DNA from 2 places in the Yersinia enterocolitica subsp. enterocolitica genome. Region 2 is predicted to be linked to the other one. Evidence: predicted binding sites of a transcription regulator. Region 2 holds the regulator's gene; the other holds the start of a gene.

Region 1 (4,439 bases), 2.5 Mb from region 2:
ATATGTGGCACCATCAGGCCGACAAAGGCGATCGGGCCAACAGCGGCGGTAGCCGCACCACATAGCAAGGTCACTGTCACTACGGCCCAAAACTGGGTTTGGGCAATGCGTGCGCCAATTGCGGCGGCTAAATCTTCCCCCATATGCATGGCATTGAGAGGGCGTGCCAATAGTAAGGCAATCACACTGCCGAGAAGAATAGCGGGCGCGACTGCCGCCACTACCGACATATCACGGATATCCAGCGAGCCTGCTTGCCAGAAGCGAACCCGGTCGTAGACCTGTGGATGTGTCAATGAGATGCCGGTCGAGATCCCGAGTAATACTGCCCCGATAGCCACGCCAGAGAGTGTTAGACGCAAAGGGTTCACCCGCCCGCCGCCCTGAGTTCCTACCCAATACACCACCAGTGTGGTGATCATCGCGCCGATAAAGGCCGAAAGCATATAGCCGTGAATAGCATGAACGCCAAAAATAGTAATACCTATCACTACGGCAAAACTGGCCCCAGCATTGACCCCCAAAATTCCCGGATCAGCTAGTGGGTTACGAGTCAGTGCTTGAATGACGGCACCCGATAACCCCAAGGCGGCACCGGCGAGCACACCAATCAAGGTGCGGGGTAGGCGGGACTCCAGAATTAAAATGCTGTCAGCATTGCTGTGTTCGCCCAGTAAACTTTGCCAGACCACTGAAAATGGGATGGCTTTGGCGCCGAGCATCAAGCTGGCGGCCATCACTAGCATCAATATAACAATGCTGGTTAGTAGCCAAAGCCCACGGCGAGGTGGAGTGCATTTACCGAGATCAGGGGCAGGTTTGAGCCGCTTTGCTGAAAATTGGTTTGGGGGATCAGTCGCTGGCATTGTCACTCTTTTTAACAAATGCTGATTGTTTATAAATAGTTATAGTTTTGATTATCATTATTATTTTCTAATATATGTTAACACGACTTATTATGAGAATGCATGGGTAAAACCCCATGCTAAGTAAGATTAATATCAGACTGCTGACAAACCTCAAAAACCCGATCTTGCAAGGTGAAGGCAGGTTGAAGAGTAAAGCGTCCGTGCCACGGATGGCGGGGCTGGAGCCTACAAGGACGCTTGTTTTAACAAAAGAAGTACGGCGGCTTTACGATCTACCTGTTTTCACCGTGACTGGCACTTTGTCATTAACCTCATTAATATTCTCTTTATCGTCCCGCTTTAAAGTGATTAAGACTTAGCCTTAAACATTTCCTCAAGCCGCGCTAACAATTTACTCGCACTGTAGTAATCCAACCGGAAGGTATCATAGCCTGCGGCATACACCCGATTGTGTTCAATTGCGGGGGTATGAGCTAAAAACTTATTACTTTTCAATGCATCAATTGCCGGTTGATCGCCGGAGAACAGTAAAATAGTCTCGCCATTCAGGCCCTCGGCCAGCTTCTCTCCACCCAGTTGAATAATATCTTTGCGGTGACCCATACTGGTATTGCCTTTCACTGCATCAGGAACCTGAGCCAGAGTGAAGCCCAATTCCTGTAACAATTTTCCCTGCGCTGAATTTTCAGTCCACAAATTGGCGGTACTGTCTGCCGCTTGATAGACAAAGGCTGAGGTTGGTTGTGGTGGCAGCGTAATGTTCTGCTTTACCTCATTGAGTCGATGAGTGAATGTTGCAATGACTTGCTGCGCATCGGCCTCATGCCCTGTCGCCTGGCCAAGCAAAACCGCCAGCTCTTGCCAACTCTTATCATCATAATTAATCACCAATGTTGGGGCGATAACCGACAACTGCTCATACAACTTCAACGCCGAATCTCCGCCAGTGGCAGAAATAATAATTAAATCTGGATTCATTCCCGCGACAGCTTCCGCATTCGGCTCTGTCTGGTATATCGGCACCAGTTTTTTAGCTTGGGCAACCTCTGACCATTGGGTAAAGAAACCTTGGTTATCAGCCACTGTGGTATCAGGCACGGTCGCACCACTGGCAATGACTGGAGCATTGATAGCCAGCAAGGTTCCGGTGATAGTGATGCTGGTGGAGACAATCCGCTTTGGCTGCTGGGTCAGTGTCACCGGGCCTTTCGCCGTTTCTACGGTGCGAGTCCATGTTGTTGCGTTTTGGCTACTTGATGAGGGGGCTTGCTCACTGGTGGTGTCGTCGGCGGGTTTACAGCCGGACAAGCAGAAAATAAGGCTTAAAAGGCCCAGTCCCGGCAATATCGAACGCCATGATTTATGCTGAGTGTATTTGATATAAAAGGACATAATGGCATTTTCTCTTTCTATTTTAACTCCCCTCATCTGGGGGATATACAAACAAGCGTTACCAATAATATTTTTTGAATTTATTGGGAATGTGAATTCTTAGTCATAATTTACCATTCTCGGAAGAGAATGATAGTCATTATTATTCATACCATCGCGGGTATTGAAGTGGCAGCCTTGGTGCAATACCACCCTCTTCAAGCAGGGCAGCTAATTTGCTGCTTTCGACCCGACCTCCTACTTCCTCTGTGTTACTTTTCGTGAATCTGCACAAATTAAAATTTTATTAAAATCAAAGCATTGTGATTTCCCATATCATCATGTGTTAATTATTGTGATTTCAATCGCATTCACTGGCTAACTTATCCCTTAGATTTAACTTTAATAAACATTAAATAACTAAAATTAACATTTTATGTGCAACGCCAGCAGTTGTAGTTGACAGGACTATGGCTGATCTCTGTTCCCTGCGAATAATTAAAATATGAGGCTCTACTATGTCTGAATCATCAACCGAACCTTTAGTGATACCGAAGGTGTTGCCAGCGGAGAATCATGCCTACCGCAAAGCGGCATGGCATATTTTACCGTTACTGATGTTGTGCTATGTCGTGGCTTATCTGGATCGGGTGAATGTTGGCTTTGCCAAGTTGCAAATGGCCGATGACTTACAATTCTTTGATGCGGTGTACGGTTTTGGTGCCGGTATCTTCTTTATTGCTTACTTCTTTTTAGAAATTCCCAGCAACCTGATGTTGCATCGTGTTGGAGCGCGGTTGTGGATTGCGCGCATCATGATCACCTGGGGCATTATCTCGGCGGGAATGGCTTTTGTTACCACGCCGATGTCATTTTATGTGATGCGTTGTTTATTGGGGATAGCTGAGGCTGGCTTCTATCCGGGGGTGATCCTTTATATTTCATATTGGTTCCCGACTAACCGTCGTGGCCGCATGTATGCCTTATTCGCCACCGCAGTTCCATTATCTGGGGTGATAGGTGCGCCGCTATCTGGCTGGATAATGGATGCCTTTAATGGTTTCCACGGCTTTGCTGGTTGGCAATGGATGTTTATTCTGGAAGGTATTCCCTCGGTACTCATTGGTATTTTGGTGATTTTTAAACTGACGGACAGGATCGGGCATGCCAAATGGTTAACCGATGAAGAGAAAAAAATCCTCCAGACCAATATCGATAATGACACTCAGCATCATGTCCACAGCAGCCTAAAAGAGATTTTCCTACAACCCCGAGTCTGGTTGCTTACCCTTATTTATTTCTGCCTGATTGCTGGTTTTTACACCATTGGTTTCTGGCTGCCGACACTCATTAAAGACAGCGGCGTTACAGATATTTTGTCTATCGGTTTACTGAGTGCGATTCCTTATGCGGCAGCAGCAGTGACGATGGTCGTGGTCTCACGTAGTGCCGACCGCTTGCGGGAACGGCGCTGGCACCTGGCTTTAACCGCGACATTGGGCGGGATTGGGATGATTATCTCCGCCAGCTTCAGTGACAACATCATCATCGCTATGGTGGGATTAACCATTGGGGCGATGGGGGCATTGAGCACTTTGCCACTGTTTTGGAGCTTACCGACGGCATTCCTTGGGGGCACTGCCGCTGCCGCAGGTATTGCGTTGATTAACTCTTGGGGCAATCTGGCGGGTTTCGCCGCACCTTATATGATGGGCTACCTAAAAGATCTGACTCAAAGTACCACCATCGGCATGTTGATTATTTCCACCATGCTATTCATTGGGGCGGGGTTAGTCTTTTTAGTTCCAGCCAAAACAGTTAATCGCTAACCGCGCAGATAAAAAAGGATATGACGATGAACATAATGGTAACAGGTGCTGCCGGCTTTCTGGGGCGTCGATTAATTGAACGTTTATTAACACTGGATTATCTGACGGATAGCCAGGGTAATCAGCGCAGTATTAACAAAATTATGGCTTGTGATGTGGTGCCGCTGAGTGCGATTACCGATGAGCGAGTGCAGGTTTTCTGTGGTGATATTGCTGATTCGCAATGGTTGGCGAGTATTTTTGACCGGCAGGTTGACACTGTTTTCCACCTGGCGGCGGTCGTTTCCAGTCAGGCGGAAGAAGAATTTGATCTGGGAATGCGCATCAATTTTGATGCCACCCGCGGCTTACTGCAACGGGCGCGCCAGCT
Region 2 (4,439 bases):
TATGCCATTGACCACCTGGCATTTTGGTGGTGATGAGGCGAAGAACATCCGTCTGGGGGCAGGGTTCCAGGATAAAAATGGCACCATTGAGCCGGGCAAGGGCATTATTGATAAAAGTGTGGAAGATAAGCCGTGGGCTAAATCGCAAGTTTGTCAGGATATGGTCAAGCAAGGCAAAATTCAGGATGTTGAGCATCTTTCCAGCCACTTTGCGATTGAAGTCAGCAAGTTGGTGAATGCCCATGGCATTGAGAAAATGCAAGCCTGGCAAGATGGCCTTAAAGATGCCAAGTCGTCGAAAGACTTTGCCACTAAACGTGTTGGCGTTAACTTCTGGGATACTCTCTATTGGGGCGGCGCTGACTCAATCAATGATTGGGCCAATAAAGGCTATGAAGTGGTCGCGTCGAATCCGGATTATGTCTATTTCGACATGCCATATGAAGTTAACCCAAATGAGCGCGGTTATTACTGGGCGACTCGCTTCAGCGACGAAGCCAAAGTCTTTAGTTTCGCGCCGGATAATATGCCACAAAACGCGGAAACATCGGTCGACCGTGACGGTAATCATTTCAGTGCTAAAAGTGATAAACCTTGGCCGGGTGTGCACGGTATTTCCGTTCAATCATGGAATGAAACAGTACGAACTGATGAACAAATGGAATACATGATTTTCCCTCGAGTATTACCACTGGCCGAACGTGCCTGGCATCGTGCGTCTTGGGAGCAGGATTATAAAGCCGGTCGTGAGTACCAAGGTGGCGTAACGCATAGGGTTGACACCAAGGCGTTGAGTTCCGATTGGCAGCGTTTTGCCAATATTATGGGCCAACGTGAATTGGCGAAACTGGATAAAGCCGGAGTGGCTTATCGCTTGCCAGTTCCAGGGGCGCGAGTTGTTGGCGGGGAATTGGAAGCTAATATCTCCTTACCGGGTCTGATTATCGAGTATTCCACTGATGGCGGAAAACAATGGCAGCAGTATGATGCCAAAGCACAACCGAAAGTCAGTGGCGACGTATTGATTCGTTCCACCAGCCCGGATGGTAAACGTAGTAGTCGTGCGGAGCCGGTTAAGGTTTGATTATTGCTGTCAAAGTGCTGTGTCTGATGTTAACTCCTGTTTGCTGAGGTTTAGGTAAACACTATTAAGTGAAGTTGAGTTGATGGTTTTCCCCCGGCAAGTCCGGGGTTTTTTTTGTTTTAAATTTATGGAGGTAGCAATAGGGTGTATACCCAAAGTCATTGGAATTGCAGATAAGTGGGGTGGCAAGCGAATAAATCACCTACGTCAGTGATTAGGGGGAATTAGAATAACTAACAACCCAGCGGCTTCAAGGGTGAAGGGTATAAATAAGAATGACCACCTGACTCCCAACCGAGTTGCACTTGGGTAACTGAGCGGGAAAGGCGGCCATCTTGCGGATTATTTATTTCAGCAGCGCTTAAAATCTTTATAAGTCAACGCGATAAAACGACATTATCTTTTATCGTGCGCAGATTCATTTTCACGGCAATCGCCGCTTTCACAGTGGCCGTACAGATACAGACTGTGATTGGTCAGCTTGATACCATGTTGTTTAGCAATTTCACGTTGAAGCGATTCAATGGATTCATTACTAAATTCGATCACTTTGCCGCAATCCAGGCAAATCAGATGATCGTGATGATGTTGCTGCGTCAGCTCAAAGACTGATTTGCCGCCTTCGAAATTATGGCGGGTAACAATACCGGCATCATCAAACTGGTTCAGTACACGGTAAACCGTTGCTAAACCAATTTCTTCACCGATATCGATCAGCTTTTTATAAAGATCTTCCGCGCTGACGTGATGGCACACCGGATCTTGCAACACTTCCAGAATTTTAAGCCGTGGCAGTGTTACTTTAAGGCCTGCGTTTTTTAAGGCTTTGTTGTTGTCAGTCATGCGGATTCAGTCCTGTTACTATCGATTCAAATTAAGGCTGTTCAGCCTATGACATCCGTGGCGCAATATTCTCAATTGCGTCTCATTATAGAACTGCTAGCCCCAAATGAAAACCGTGGTTGTTAACAAAGATATAATTGCACACTTTGCCCGATTAATCATGCAATGTATTGATGAATGGGATTGTTGCATAATTTAAGTATATGACTGCAAAGTATAAGGTTACAAATTTGTAGCAGTTTATTTTCATTTTGCACGGATGAAAGTGCGGATTTGTGGGTGGCTTAACAGAGTATAACCAGAGGGATAGAAGCAACGGAAACGCGTGGCAATATTAAATTTCATCCCCGCGTTTCCGACATGACAAATTAACCGGTAATTTCGGCCAGATTCAGTTCTTCGCTGATCTGTTTTACCCAAGCTTCAACGCGCTCATTTGTCAATTCTGGCTGACGATCTTCATCAATGGCTAAACCAATAAAGTGATCGTCATCCGCCAAGCCTTTAGACGCTTCAAAGTGGTAGCCAGCGGTTGGCCAGTGACCGACGATAGCAGCACCGCGTGGTTCGATGATATCGCGCACGGTTCCCATCGCATCACAGAAATATTCTGCATAATCTTCCTGATCGCCACAGCCAAATATAGCCACCAATTTGCCGTTGAAATCAATTTCTTCCAGTGTCGGGAAGAAATCATCCCAATCACATTGAGCTTCACCGTAATACCAGGTTGGGATGCCGATGAGCAGAATATCAAAGCCTTCTAAATCTTCTTTAGTGCTTTTGGCAATGTCGTGAACCTCAGCAACATCTTTACCCAGTTGCTTTTGGATCATCTTGGCAATGTTTTCGGTATTGCCAGTATCGCTGCCAAAGAAAATGCCTACAGTTGCCATATAACTTAATACCTTTTAAATTCAAATTGTTATGCAAATTACTGAGCGTTTGGCCCAATAATATAACACATGTATAGGGCCATATAGTGCCAGAAAACCTCGTCCGGCCGATATCAAGATTATGCGATATTAAATTTTTGTGAGTGGCTCAACCTTATAACCTCATTGCCGATAACAGCGGTGTAACCGAATGGTTGCAATTTGCAGTGAAGGAGAACAAACATGCAGTTTTTAAGAAATATTTCTATCAGAGCCGCGTTACTTTGGGTGCTTGGGGCATTTTGCCTGCTATGGGGCGGTGTATCTGGTTATACGTTGCTATCGCTGAATCAACTGACTCAATCCTCTAATGCTAATAGTGTGTTGGTTGAAAACATGAATTTGGTCAATCAGGGGACGGATCAATATTTTCGGATGGTGACACGTCTTGCCCGCTCAGTCGATTACCGTCAGAGCGGCAATATTGCGGATGCAGATAAGGAACTCAAATCATCCAATGCAGCACTTGAAAATCTGAAACAGAAGTTGGCGCAGTTTAAAGCCATTGACCATGCACAGATTGATCCTACATTGGTAAATGGGGTGATTGATGGGTGGAGCGGATTAATTGATCAAGGTGTCACTCCGCTGTATCAGGCGGCAATGGCGAACAATAGCGCGGCCTATCAGGATTTAGCTAAAAAGACAGTGCCAGCGCTGAGCCGGCAATATGGCTCTGTTGCGGAGAATTTTAATCAAGCTGCATCCAAGGCTATCGGGGTGGCTAAAGAGCAGTTTGCTCACCTGACAAAAGTGAGCAGCATGACATTAATTTCTGCTTTAGTGGCCGGATTAGTGATTTTACTGGCAACCGATCGCTACCTGTTGGCTAACCTGGTTCGCCCATTGGATGATATTCGTGCACATTTTCGCGTGATTGCTTCCGGCCAGCTGGGCCAGCCCATTACCGATTTTGGTCGTAATTGCGTTGGCAAATTGTTTCCGCTGCTACGTGATGTGCAAGCCAGTTTGGCCAATACGGTAAAAGCTATCCGCAGTAGCACTGATGGGATTTATCACGGGGCGGCAGAAATTTCAGCCGGTAATACAGATTTATCATCGCGAACTGAGCAGCAGGCCGCCGCATTGGAAGAGACGGCCGCCAGTATGGAGCAGTTGACGGCAACGGTGAAACATAACGCAGATAATGCGCATCATGCCAGCCAATTGGCAGCTAATGCTTCTATTACCGCCAAAAAAGGCGGGGCGCTGGTGGCTGATGTGGTTCATACCATGGATGAGATTTCAGCCAGTTCACGTAAGATAGCTGAAATTACAACAGTGATTAACAGTATCGCTTTCCAGACTAATATTCTGGCACTGAATGCTGCCGTTGAAGCGGCCAGAGCAGGTGAACAAGGTCGCGGTTTCGCGGTGGTTGCCAGTGAAGTCCGTAATTTGGCCCAGCGCAGTGCTCAAGCGGCAAAAGAGATTGATAGCTTGATAACCGAGTCCGTTAACCGGGTGAGTAGTGGTTCGGCTTTGGTAGAAAGTGCCGGGATAACTATGGATGAAATTGTTCGTTCCATCACCAATGTCACCGATTTAATGGGTGAGATAGCATCGGCGTCAGATGA

The links. Region 2 encodes Fur, which represses iron uptake genes when iron is present. Its sites were predicted from a motif close to ATAATAATGAGAACNACTATCAA; they were not measured.
Region 1: a site for Fur is predicted at 2,385-2,407, ahead of fepB (Fe2+-enterobactin ABC transporter substrate-binding protein). Genes of this name have one in related genera too.

The regions. Positions count from the first base shown of each region.
Region 1 covers NZ_LR590469.1:2,613,550-2,617,988, reverse strand. Annotated here, with positions in the region: gene fepD (Fe(3+)-siderophore ABC transporter permease) at 1-866, opposite strand, end outside; gene fepB (Fe2+-enterobactin ABC transporter substrate-binding protein) at 1,218-2,261, opposite strand; gene FGL26_RS12485 (MFS transporter) at 2,759-4,069, shown strand; gene denD (D-erythronate dehydrogenase) at 4,096-4,439, shown strand, end outside.
Region 2 covers NZ_LR590469.1:121,274-125,712, forward strand. Annotated here, with positions in the region: gene FGL26_RS00605 (beta-N-acetylhexosaminidase) at 1-1,084, shown strand, start outside; gene fur (ferric iron uptake transcriptional regulator) at 1,481-1,927, opposite strand; gene fldA (flavodoxin FldA) at 2,296-2,823, opposite strand; gene FGL26_RS00620 (methyl-accepting chemotaxis protein) at 3,046-4,439, shown strand, end outside.